Regions from separate parts of the Pseudoalteromonas sp. PAR1 genome, predicted to be linked through region 3. Evidence: predicted binding sites of a transcription regulator. Region 3 holds the regulator's gene; each other region holds the start of a gene.
What was found. The regulator sigma-54, encoded in region 3, starts transcription at its own class of promoters, with help from an activator protein. The targets are predictions, from matches to a motif close to GTTGGCACGNNNNTNGNNT.
Positions count from the first base shown of each region.

Region 1: the regulator sigma-54 is predicted to act here: its motif matches at 2,077-2,095, upstream of fliS (flagellar export chaperone FliS).
Region 2: the regulator sigma-54 is predicted to act here: its motif matches at 2,298-2,316, upstream of QL229_RS19980 (BON domain-containing protein).

Region 1 covers NZ_CAMZMY010000006.1:163,725-167,907, reverse strand. The annotation lists gene QL229_RS07100 (DNA-3-methyladenine glycosylase I) at 1-376, shown strand, start outside; gene QL229_RS07095 (sigma-54 dependent transcriptional regulator) at 405-1,844, opposite strand; gene fliS (flagellar export chaperone FliS) at 2,138-2,539, shown strand; gene QL229_RS07085 (hypothetical protein) at 2,539-2,826, shown strand; gene fliD (flagellar filament capping protein FliD) at 2,907-4,183, opposite strand, start outside.
Region 2 covers NZ_CAMZMY010000039.1:6,959-11,141, reverse strand. The annotation lists gene QL229_RS19995 (hypothetical protein) at 1-118, shown strand, start outside; gene QL229_RS19990 (methyltransferase) at 148-846, opposite strand; gene srmB (ATP-dependent RNA helicase SrmB) at 923-2,155, shown strand; gene QL229_RS19980 (BON domain-containing protein) at 2,352-2,690, shown strand; gene QL229_RS19975 (hypothetical protein) at 2,710-3,642, opposite strand; gene radA (DNA repair protein RadA) at 3,693-4,183, opposite strand, start outside.
Region 3 covers NZ_CAMZMY010000011.1:134,822-139,004, forward strand. The annotation lists gene lptB (LPS export ABC transporter ATP-binding protein) at 1-718, shown strand, start outside; gene QL229_RS11360 (RNA polymerase factor sigma-54) at 836-2,332, shown strand; gene hpf (ribosome hibernation promoting factor) at 2,359-2,646, shown strand; gene ptsN (PTS IIA-like nitrogen regulatory protein PtsN) at 2,650-3,102, shown strand; gene rapZ (RNase adapter RapZ) at 3,103-3,948, shown strand; gene QL229_RS11380 (HPr family phosphocarrier protein) at 3,960-4,183, shown strand, end outside.

The DNA.
Region 1 (4,183 bases), on a different contig from region 3:
AGAAGTTGCCAAAATGACCGAAGACGACGTCGAACGGTTAATGCTGTTTGAAGGCATTATTCGTAATCGCGCTAAAATCGCTGCCACTATCAATAACGCGCAGCGTTTTATTGAAATTCAAAAAGAGTTTGGCAGTTTCTCAAACTATCAATGGCAGTTTGTTGGTGGCAAGCCTTTGGTAAACGACCTCGATAAATTAGCAGACTATCCGGCTATTACTGAAGCCTCAACAACATTTGCCAAAGATTTAAAAAAGCGTGGCTTTAAATTTTTAGGCCCAACGACTGTGTATGCGCATATGCAAGCCTGCGGTATGGTAAATGACCATAGCAATGATTGCTTTAGAAAAGCTGAGATAATCAGTGAATACGAATAGATAAAACCGAGCAAGACACCTAACGCGGCTAGTCGCGCGTTAGGTTGTATTTCTTCATTTTTTCGACCAGTGTGGTGCGTCTTACACCTAAAATTTCTGCAGCACGTGCAACAACATAATCGTAGCGCTCTAATGCTTGGCTTATTAAGCTGATTTCAAGCTCAGCAAGATACTCTTTCAGCTCAATTCCTTCATCAGGTAATAAACCTGAGTCTACCGTTGTTGCTGGGGTATCAAGTTCTTCCTCATCGTAATCACTAAAGCCAGTACTGAAAATATCGTTGAAAGCATCTCGCTCCATCAATTCTTCAGGGTACTCAGGCTCATAAGCCTCAACTTCAATATAACGATATTTAGCTGGTAGGTCTGGCACATCAACTACTTTATCAGGGAACATGATCACCATGCGCTCAACTAAGTTAGCAAGCTCACGAATATTCCCCGGCCATGCATGCTCTTTTAAGCTTTGAATTGCCCGTTCGGTGAATTTTGCTGTTGTGCCACTTTGCTCATTCACACGGCGCATTAACTCTTTTAAAAGTAGAGGAATGTCGTCAGCACGCTCACTTAGCGAAGGGTTTTCAATTGGAAACACGTTTAAGCGATAAAAAAGGTCTTCGCGGAAGTCGCCCTTTTCAATCATTTCTTCAAGATTACGATGGGTAGCAGCAATAATTCGTACATCAGCTTGAATAGGCTTTGTCCCACCTACTCGTTCATAACTGCGCTCTTGTAATACTCGTAAAAGCTTAACCTGCATTTGCAGTGGCATGTCACCAATTTCATCTAAAAACAGTGTACCGCCTTGTGCTAATTCAAAACGCCCTTTTCGCGCTGAAATTGCCCCAGTAAACGCCCCTTTTTCGTGACCAAATAACTCACTTTCAAGTAACTCACCAGGAATAGCACCGCAGTTTACTGGCACAAATGGCCCGCTATTTCGTTTAGATAGTAGGTGAACGTTTCGTGCTACCACCTCTTTACCTGTGCCAGACTCACCTAAAATAAGTACATTGGCATCGGTTTTAGCCACCTGCTCAATTAAAAAACGCACATCTTTTACAGCATCAGTTTCACCAACAAGTCCATCAAACGATTTTTGCGACTTAGACTGTTTATGAGCACCGGGCAGCATACGCTGATATTGCTGACAGTCATGCAATAACTGAGTGGTTACGTCATGATTGAAAGGCTCACATATCAAGCCTACAACATTAGCAATACTAAGAAGGGGTTTGAGGGTTTCACCTATTAACAAAAATGGAATAGCTGGAAACTGTTTGATCACAGCCTCGTGATTTAGCTGCTGTAAAGCACCAAGAATGACCATACATTCTTGCTGTTGATGTTTTTCACAAAAAGACTGTAACGAAGTCTCATCAACTAATTGTGCAGTTTCACCAATGAAGGTAAGTGCTGCATGTAAACCTATCGCACGATTATTATTATTGTCTAAAATTAAGATCATTATTGGCGAACCACAGTTACCACGAGGTTAGTTAATTTCTAAATTGTAAGCGAGTTTAGGAGGGATGCAAGCGCTAAGCGGCAATTTATTGACATCAACGCCAAAAAATAGTCACTTAGCACTAAAATTTAATACTAAAGAATTAACTTACAAATTTAGCCTGTTTGAATTTTAAAATATTCTATACTCGTTGCTATAATCTCTATAGAAATGCACAAAGAAAGATAATATCAATGGCATTAATATTGCTTATCTACTTTTATGAATCAGTGTTTTTAATATAGGATTTTCTCATGGCACACATATCGATAAAAAAGTACAGTCAAGTTAGCGTTAGCAACATTAATGAAATGTCTCCTTATGAGCAGATCAATTTGATTTTCAGTAACATTATCGGACGTTTAGCAGCAACTAAAGGCTTTATTGAGCGTAAAGAATTTGAAAAAAAAGGTGAAAACATTTCTACCTGCATTTTATTATTCGGTGCTCTACAAGATGCACTCAATTTTGAGCATGGAGGGGATATCTCTAGCAACCTACTATCGCTGTACGACTTTTGCCAACGCAGGTTAACTGAAGCAAATGTAAACAACGACATTGCAGCAGTAGATGATGTTATCCGTATCGTTAAAGAAATAAAAGAAGGGTGGGATTCTATTCCGCTCGAAGAGCGCATACCTAAAGCTGAGCAATAATGCCGAATTTTAACGCTCTGAATGCATTACTCATTGCATTGTCAGAGCACATAGATAAAACAGATATTGAGCTGGCAAGCCAAACGTTAATAGCTATTGACCAAGAGTTAAAGCATTGGTGTGAGAGTGAAACACCACCTCAAGAAAAAGAGTTATTAGCTATACAAGCCAAAATTTTAACTGCTACAGCTAAACTTAAAAACGCCAGAGACAAAACTCAGGCTGAGCTGATCAACCAGCGTAAATCACATAAAGCTATTTCAAAATATCAAGCAACTAAACGCTAATTAGCGTTTAGTTGCTTGATAAATTATTATTTCTACAAAAGGTAACACCCAAATACAGGCAAGAAAACATACTAATTCAACTATTTATTTTGCTTAACAACCCCTGGCATATTATCAAGCTGCGCTTGCACATAGCTACTGGTTGAGTTCATCTGGGCGACAAGTAAATCCATGCTATTGTACTGTGCGTATAAACGAGACTCTAACGACTCCATTTTTCTTGCAAAATCAATGCGCTCATCATCTAAACCATCTAACTGAGTCTGTTTACTGTCGATTCTGTTTTGAACAATACCATCTGAATCCGTATAAAAACTCATTAGCTCATCAAAAGATTGCGCAAAGCCGCCTTCATCGCCCTCACCCAAAAAGAACTCTTGAACTAAGTCTACATCGGCTTCTACTTGTTCGTTTAGGCGTTCGGTATCTAGGCTTAATTTGCCGTAACGGTCTGCTTCAACCCCAAGCTTAGATAACGACAAACTACTGCCATCACTCAAGCTAACTTCACTGGTTAATTGCTGACGAAGTTTTGACATTACGCCGCGAAGCATAGAGTCACCGGCCATCACACCTGCACCGCTTTCACCTGATTTACCTAAATTATTACTCAGTTCAAGTAATTCGTTATAGCTTTCTATAAAGCTATTTAAACCGGCTTTAATATTATTATTATTTTCTGTAATTTTAAGGGTACTATCGTCGTCATCAGTGCCATGGGCTTTTTTAGCGGTGATCGTTACACCATCAATAACATTTGCAAACTCGTTATCACTGCTTGTAACTGTTAAATTACCATCTATGGTAATTGAAGCGTCTGTTGCAGCAATCACCTCGTTAATGTTTGTAACCCCTGAACCGGTGTCATAGGCTAGAGCCGATAAACCTGCCGCGTCAGTATTATTGCCATCAGCATCAGTTGCTGTAACTTTTATTGCGTTTTCAACACCACTGTTTTTTGCTGATAAAACTAAATGCTGGCCATTATCGTCGGTGATAATCGTTGCTGTTACACTGTCGTTGTCTTTACTGTCGTTAATCGCATCACGAATTTCAGACAAAGTTGCAGTATCTGACACATCAATATCAAAACTATTCTCACCGGACGCTATAGTTAACGTACCTTCACCTACTGCTGCATCTTCTGCAAATGCACTTGACATCAATTTATGTTCAGTCGCAAGGTTGTTTACTTTTACATTGTAACCACCAGGCTCCGCATCTTTGTCAGAGCTTAGAGTTACAAAATCATCACTACCAGAAATACTGCGCTTTTGGTAGTTATCAACTTCGCCTAGTGCCTCCATCGAGGTTTGCAGTTTTTCAAGCGCTGACTTTAACGCGCCTGCAGCTGAGA
Region 2 (4,183 bases), on a different contig from region 3:
TATTGATAAACAACATTGTAAAAGAGTACTAAATGCTTTACTTCAACTTGAATATGTTCAGCAAATTCAACTTGATGAGGTGATACAGTTACGTCCACCTGCGATCCCCGAACAGTAATTAGAATCGCCAAAAATCTTATATTAGCGTTACATTTTCAAATAAAAGGCTTTGCAAAGCCTTTGATAATCGGCGCTGTAATTACCATCCTGAGCATGAATAACCAACTGCGATTTTTTGCACTCTACAGCCTGTTGACTAAATAACATTAAGCAGCGGCTCGGTGCTTTTTTGGGCGTTGTTTGTATTAAACATTGTTGATTTAAATGCCAACCTAATTGCTTTGCAATAGCAATAAATTGCTCAGCTTCCGGACAAGGTAAAATAACATTCAACAACGTTTTGTCATGACTAAGCCTGCTACATGCAGCTATTAATTCGTTAAAACTAAGGCCATCAGTATGACGTGCAGCATTACGCGGCGCATTCTCTCCTTTGAGGCTGGCGTTAAAATATGGCGGGTTAGTGATGATAACATCAACGGGCTCTGGTGAATCAAATGACTGCACGGCACCTTGATAAAGACGGATATCTGACCACGGGCTATTGGTAAAATTAGCGCGGGCGTCGATACAGGCATCATGATCAATCTCGATCGCCATCACTGTTGCTTGTGGCGCTCGCTGTTTTGCCATTAAGGCCAGCAGCCCTGTTCCAGTCCCTATGTCTAATATACGTGTGGCGTTAGTAAGAGTGGCCCATGCGCCTAACAAAATGCCATCCGTTGACACCTTCATTGCAGCACGAGTTTGCTCCACCGAAAATTGTTTAAACACAAAGCCTGACATTTTTTCACCTTTTCATTCACCACAGCCGCGTTAACGCGTATAATTAGGCCTAATTGTCCTCTATTTACGTCACTCTATGCAATTTTCTGAATTTGATATCGATAACAAGCTGTTAAATGCCATTAATAAAATGGGTTTTGATACACCAACCAGTATTCAACAACAAGCGATCCCTGAAGCGCTAAGAGGCCGCGATATTTTAGCATCTGCGCCAACTGGTACTGGTAAAACAGCCGCTTTTTTGATCCCTGCAATTCAATACTTGCTTGATTTCCCTCGTCGCGATCCTGGCTTTGCTCGCGTGCTGATCATGACACCGACTCGTGAATTGGCTTATCAAATTCATGAACAATGTGAATTACTTGCTGCGCAAACACACCTCAAAATTGGTGTAGTAACCGGCGGTATTAACTACGGGACACATAAAGAAATTTTCGAGAGTAATAACGACATTTTAATTGCCACGCCAGGGCGCTTAATGGAATACCTCGAAACTGAGAATTTCCATGCTGAGAATGTTGAACTGCTTATTCTTGATGAAGCTGATCGCATGCTAGACATGGGTTTTCGTAAAGAAATGCTGCGAATTTGTGACGAAGCACGTAATCGTCGCCAATGTTTCTTATTCTCAGCAACACTTGAAGGCGACAGCGTTGAGTTATTTGCAGAACGAATTTTAAATGACCCTGCACTACTTGAAGCAGAGTCAACCCGAAAAGAGAAAGCTAAAATTCATCAGTGGGTTCACCTAGCTGATGACTATAACCATAAACTAAAAATGTTGGTCGAGATCCTAAACGGTGAAGACATACATAAAGCAATCGTGTTTGTTAAAACCCGTGAACGCTTAGAAACCTTGATTGGTGAGCTTAACAACGAAGGGTTACGCGTTGCATGGCTACGTGGTGAAATGCCACAAGACAAACGCATGAAAGCGATGGAGAACTTTCACTCTGGTCGCAATAATATCTTAGTGGCAACCGATGTTGCTGCACGTGGCATTGATGTCGCCGATATTAGTCATGTTATTAACTTTGATATGCCGCGTACTGCAGATATCTATGTACACCGCATTGGCCGTACTGGCCGCGCTGGCAAAAAAGGGATTGCGATTTCATTTATTGAAGCTCACGATGTGGCTATTCTGGGCAAGGTTGAACGCTACATTGAGCAAAAGCTTAAACGTCGCGTAATTAAAGGTATTGAGCCTCAACACAAAGAAGCAAAGATCCCATCTAAAAAGAAAAAAGATCCTGCAAAGATCAAGGCGAAGAAAAAAGCCAAAGCAAAAGTAAAAAAGAAAAAATAGCTTAATATCTTTACTTGAAAATGCCGAGCTCGTCTCGGCATTTTGCTCTCTGCTGCATGTACTTTTTTACTAATTACTGTGTAATTAGTTCATACCTTTTAACCTACCAAGCATAAAATCACTTTATAATCAGAAACTTAAAATTGGAATGATAATTGTAACTGGTTCTGCAACAGAGTCTTCGCGAGGGAATCGTATGAACCGCTTTAAATTAACCGTAGTACTGATCTCATTAAGTTGTTTATTTTTACTAGCTTGTGCGACAAAGGTGAGTGCAAATACCAGTGTTTTAACATCAAGCACATCAGCACAACCTAGATTGCAACAATATGCTTTGCAGAAACTTACCAGCAACCCTAACTTTACTATTTCTAATCTACAGGTGATTGTAGAGGGTGATACGGTTGAGCTTATCGGCTCTACCAAGACAGGATTTCAACGTGCTTTAGCACAAAAGTTTTTGGAGCATAACCGAGGCATCCGAAAAGTTAAAAACAACCTTAAAGTAAGCTCACAAGACGGAACAACACTTTAAGGTTGTCTGCACCTTAGCCTTATTTACCGCTTGCTTGAAGGTTAATAAATTTGGCAAGTTCTTCAGGTTGTCCCATTAGCGCCATAATTTGCTGATTGATTTGCATCATAGACTGACCTTCTGGCAAGTTTGCCGAAACCGAGAATGATGATAAGCCTTGAGCAAAATTAGTAATAGCAGTCTCTAAGTCAGTGCTAACCGGCGCTTGTTGTAACTGCATAGCAACAACCTGCTGGAACTGTTCATGAGTCATACCTTGCGCTTGCAAGAAGCTCTCTACAACCGCTTTTAACTCACCTTCATCTGCAACTGACAGTGAAATACTTCGTGGCTCTAACTGGCTCATGGCCGCCATCATTTTTGATTGCTGCTGCAGTTGCTGCTCTAATGTGAGCTGGCCATTTTGTGTTGAGTTTTGCATCTTGCTGATAGCCAATGACGCTTCCATTAAAGGAGTTGATTTCGCCAACCCTAAATTAAAGTGAACATCGGCCACTTCATTTGCAGTCACGTTAACTGCAAACGCACTATCACCAGAGTCTTTATTGTAATCTAGCGAAGACTTAACGTTATAGCTTGTAGACGCTAATTTGTTGTTGGCGTTTTGCGGTAACTGAGCGAGGAAATCATCACTGAATCGAAAGTTTGTCATAACAAACCCAGTATGAGGTGGAATGCTGTCTTGCTCATAACCTGATACTTCAATCGTATCTATGGTTGCAATAGCTTCATTGCTATCAAGGCTTTGTACTTTGATACCCGAAAGCTCCATGCTGCTATCAAAAACACTCGCTGAAATATCGCTATAAGTAATATCTACACCACTTTGTGTTGATAAAGCACTCAGCTGCTGATCAACCACTGTTTTCACTTCCTGTGTCACAGCATAGTTTGCGTAAGCTACGCCACCGACTGCCGCAGCAACAACCGACGCAATAATTAACTTCTTCATTTTATTTCCTTTAATTGGTGTAAATTTTTTATCAGTGTATCAAATTGTGTTTAGTTAATTAACGTCAGTAATTCATGCACAGTTTTCACTGGGGTAATTTTTGCGCCTAAGCCTTCCATTGATTTATGGTAATTACGATAAGGAATAAAGATTTCAGTAAAGCCATGTTGCGCCGCTTCTTTAACTCGAGGTACGCCACTGTCTATTGGTCTTACATCACCATTTAAACTCAACTCGCCCATAATACAAGTAGTCCGTGGCACCAAAAACTCATTCAAACTACTTAAAAGTGCTGTAACTAACGCTAAATCAATGCAGGTTTCTGACTCATCAATTTTTAAACCACCAACTATATTAAAAAACGTATCATGGAAGATTTTAGTTTTAGTGTGTTTTCGTAAAATCCCAGTAAGCATCTTGATACGATTCATGTTTAAACCAACACACACTCGTTGAGGGAATTCAGCTTCGGTTTCTGTGGTTAGACATTGAATTTCGAGTAGTAAGTTACGATTGCCTTTACGAATACAAGTAATCGCAG
Region 3 (4,183 bases):
ATTAAAAGCAGAGCTTTTAGCAAAAAGCTATAAAGGCCGCCAAGTTGTCAAAAATGTGGGTCTTGAAGTTGAAGCGGGCAGTATCGTTGGTTTGCTTGGCCCAAATGGCGCAGGCAAAACCACCACTTTCTATATGATTGTTGGCTTAGTACCTAGCGATAAAGGCAAGATCAGCATTGATGATAACGATATTACACTTTTGCCAATGCATAGCCGAGCACGTTTAGGGATTGGTTACCTACCACAAGAGTCATCTATTTTTAGAAAGTTAACGGTTTATCAAAACCTAATGGCTATTTTAGAAACGCGTAAAGATTTAAATAAACAAGGCCGAGAAGAAACACTCAACAACTTACTTGATGAATTTAGTATTCAGCATATTCGTGATAGTCAAGGCATGGCCTTATCTGGGGGCGAGCGTCGTCGCGTAGAAATTGCTCGGGCATTAGCAGCAAACCCTAAATTTATCTTGTTAGATGAGCCTTTTGCTGGTGTTGATCCTATTTCAGTGTTAGATATAAAGAAAATTATTGAACACTTAAAAAATCGTGGTATTGGTGTATTAATCACTGACCATAATGTTAGAGAAACCCTTGATGTTTGTGAAAAAGCCTACATTGTTTCTCATGGGGAGCTAATTGCATCAGGAACACCTGAGCATGTTTTAGCTGACCAAACCGTACGCGATGTGTATCTAGGTGAGCAATTCAGGCTATAACCAATAAGCCACCATCTAGCGCATCTGCTAAACTAAATAACAATGACAATAAATCGATATAAATTTACCTGTGACTGCACAGGTGTCGATAACACATAAAAGGATTGTTAGGGATACATGAGGCAATCATTACAGCTGCGCATGGGCCAGCAACTTACAATGACTCCACAACTGCAACAAGCAATTCGCTTGCTGCAGCTTAGTACATTGGATCTCCAGCAAGAAATTCAAGAAGCACTTGATAGTAACCCTCTGCTTGAAGTGGAAGAAGCAGATTACAACGATGAAAACATTGGTAAGAACGAGCAAAAAGCTGAATCTGATGATACTCAGCTAAGTGCATCGGCCGAAGAAGCGCCGAGTGAGTACGAACAAGAAAGCAGCGATGCCCTTAACAAAGACACCGTAAGTGACGATTTAGCCATGGATGTGACATGGGATGAGTACATGAGTGCTGCCCCATCAACATCATCAGGTCCAATGCCAGAAGATGAGTCAATTTATCAAGGTGCATCGACTGAAACCCTCCATGAATACCTTATGTGGCAATTACAACTCACACCATTTAGCCCAACTGACGAAGCGATCGCTGTCGCCATCGTAGAGGCAATTGATGACTCAGGTATTTTAACTGTTAGCTGCGAAGACATAGTCGAAAGTTTTAATCAAAATAATGATGAAGAAGAAATCGAACTAGATGAAGTCGAAGCGGTCTTAAAGAGAATACAGTTGTTTGATCCAGTAGGGATTGGTGCCCGTAGCTTACAAGAGTGCTTATGTATCCAGCTTCGCCAATTCGATGCGAGTACGCCGTATTTAGCTGAAACTAAAATGGTTTTATCTGAGCATATTGAATTATTAGCAAGTCGCGACTATCGCACTTTGATGAAAAAGACTAAGCTTAAAGAAAGCGAACTAAAAGAAGTAATGACGCTGATCCACAGCTTAAACCCTAAGCCAGCAGACAGCATAGTTCGCGAAGAGTCTGAGTACGTTATACCCGATGTATCGGTTAAAAAAGTTAAAGGTCGTTGGGTCGTTGAACTAAACCCAGATTGTATGCCAAAAATTAGAGTGAATAGCCAATATGCAGCTATGTCACGCTCAGTAAAATCGAGCAGCGATAGCCAGTTTATTCGCTCTCATTTACAAGAAGCTAAATGGTTTATTAAAAGCTTAGAGAGCCGTAACGATACACTTTTAAAAGTGACCAATTGTATCGTACAGCAACAACAAGCATTTTTTGAACATGGCCCAGAAGCCATGAAACCAATGGTGCTGAACGATGTCGCAGAAATGGTCGAAATGCATGAATCGACAATTTCACGTGTTACAACACAAAAATACATGCACACCCCTCGCGGGATTTTTGAGTTGAAATATTTCTTCTCAAGCCATGTCAGCACAGAAAACGGTGGTGAGTGTTCATCAACAGCAATTCGCGCTTTGATCAAAAAGCTTATCGCTGCAGAAAACTCAGCTAAACCATTGAGTGATAGTAAAATTGCAGATATATTGGCTGAGCAAGGAATTAAAGTAGCTAGACGCACAATTGCAAAATATCGAGAGTCTCTAGCGATACCTCCGTCTAATCAGCGTAAGAGTTTGATTTAGACGTTTTACATAGAAGGAAAATGCTTATGCAACTAAATTTAACTGGTCGTCATGTAGAAATCACTGATTCATTAAGAGACTATGTAAACAGCAAGTTTGCAAAACTAGAAAGGCATTTTGACCACATTAATAATGTACATGTCATTCTAGATGTAGAAAAATTAAGCCAAAAAGCAGAAGCAACTTTACATGTAAATGGAGGCGAGCTCTTTGCCTCAACTGCACACCAAGATATGTATGCAGCCATTGACTCGCTAATCGACAAACTAGATCGTCAAGTCATTAAACACAAAGAGAAATTAGCTCGACACTAAATTATGAAACTTAGTTCACTTACTAACCAGGACTGCAGCAAAGCTGCGGTCCTTTTTAATAGCAAAAAAAGAATCCTTGAATATATCAGCGAGCTGGCTCACCAGCAGCTTCCTCATTTATCTCAACAAGACGTCCTTGATGCCTTACTCAATAGAGAAAAATTAGGCAGTACAGGTATTGGTCGTGGCATTGCTATTCCACATGGCCGCATGAGTGGTGCAGAGCAACCACAGGCATTTGTCATAGTGAGTGAATCCCCAATCAATTTTGACGCAATTGATAACCGACCTGTGGATATTTTCGTTGCACTCATCGTACCAGATGGAGACAGCCAACTTCACCTAAAGACATTATCGACAATTGCTGATAGACTAAAAGATAAAGAGTTTTGTAAACAGTTACGTAGCGCTAAAACAGACCACGAACTGTTTCAGGTCATATCAGCAGAGGCATAAATGGAATTAATTATCATCAGCGGTCGCTCAGGCTCAGGTAAATCGGTCGCTTTACGTGTACTTGAAGACTTGGGTTACTACTGTGTTGATAATATCCCAGTCAACTTATTACCTTCGCTTGTTCGTAGCGTTTCAGACAACTATGACAAAATAGCAGTCAGCATAGATGTGCGTAACTTACCGAAAGAGCAGCAAGAGTTTAATGATATTCTTGAATACCTGCCAGGTTTCGCAAACCCAACACTGTTCTATTTAGACAGTGATGACCAAACTCTGATCAAACGCTTTTCTGAAACGCGACGCTTACATCCTCTATCGATTGACTCGCTGCCACTCGATTTAGCAATTAAGCAAGAAAGAGTATTACTGGATGTACTGATCACGCGCGCTGATTTTATGATTGATACCACCGACCTGAGTGTTCATCAGTTAGCTGAATCAATTCGTGAAAAGATCTTAGGTAAAAAAGATAAAAAGCTGATTATCACCTTTATGTCGTTTGGCTTTAAACATGGTATTCCAAAAGAAGCCGATTACGTATTTGATGCACGTTTTTTACCAAATCCACACTGGGAGCCAGACCTAAAGCCACTCACAGGCTTAGATCAACCAGTAAAAGATTACCTTGCAAGTCATAGCATAGTGCAAAAATTTACATGGCAAATTCAAACATTTGTGCAAACATGGTTGCCTCACCTTGAGCGTAACAATCGCAGCTATCTTACCATCGCAATTGGCTGTACTGGCGGGCAACATCGCTCGGTATATTTAGCGCAGACCATTGGTGATAGCTTTTCAAAAACGCATGCAAACGTAAAAATCCGCCATCGCGAGCAAGATATTTAATTGGATGCCAGATGCACGCAGAAGACACGTTTTTAATTCAAAATAAGCTTGGCTTGCACGCACGAGCAGCCACTGTTTTAGCACAACTTGCTTTGCAATTTGATGCTAAAATTATGCTTTATCAAGACGATAAAGAAGCTGAAGGTGATAGTGTTTTAGCCTTAATGCTACTTGAAAGTAGCCAAGGTAAAGAAGTGCGTGTGGTATGTGAAGGCCCAGATGCAGAGGCTGCACT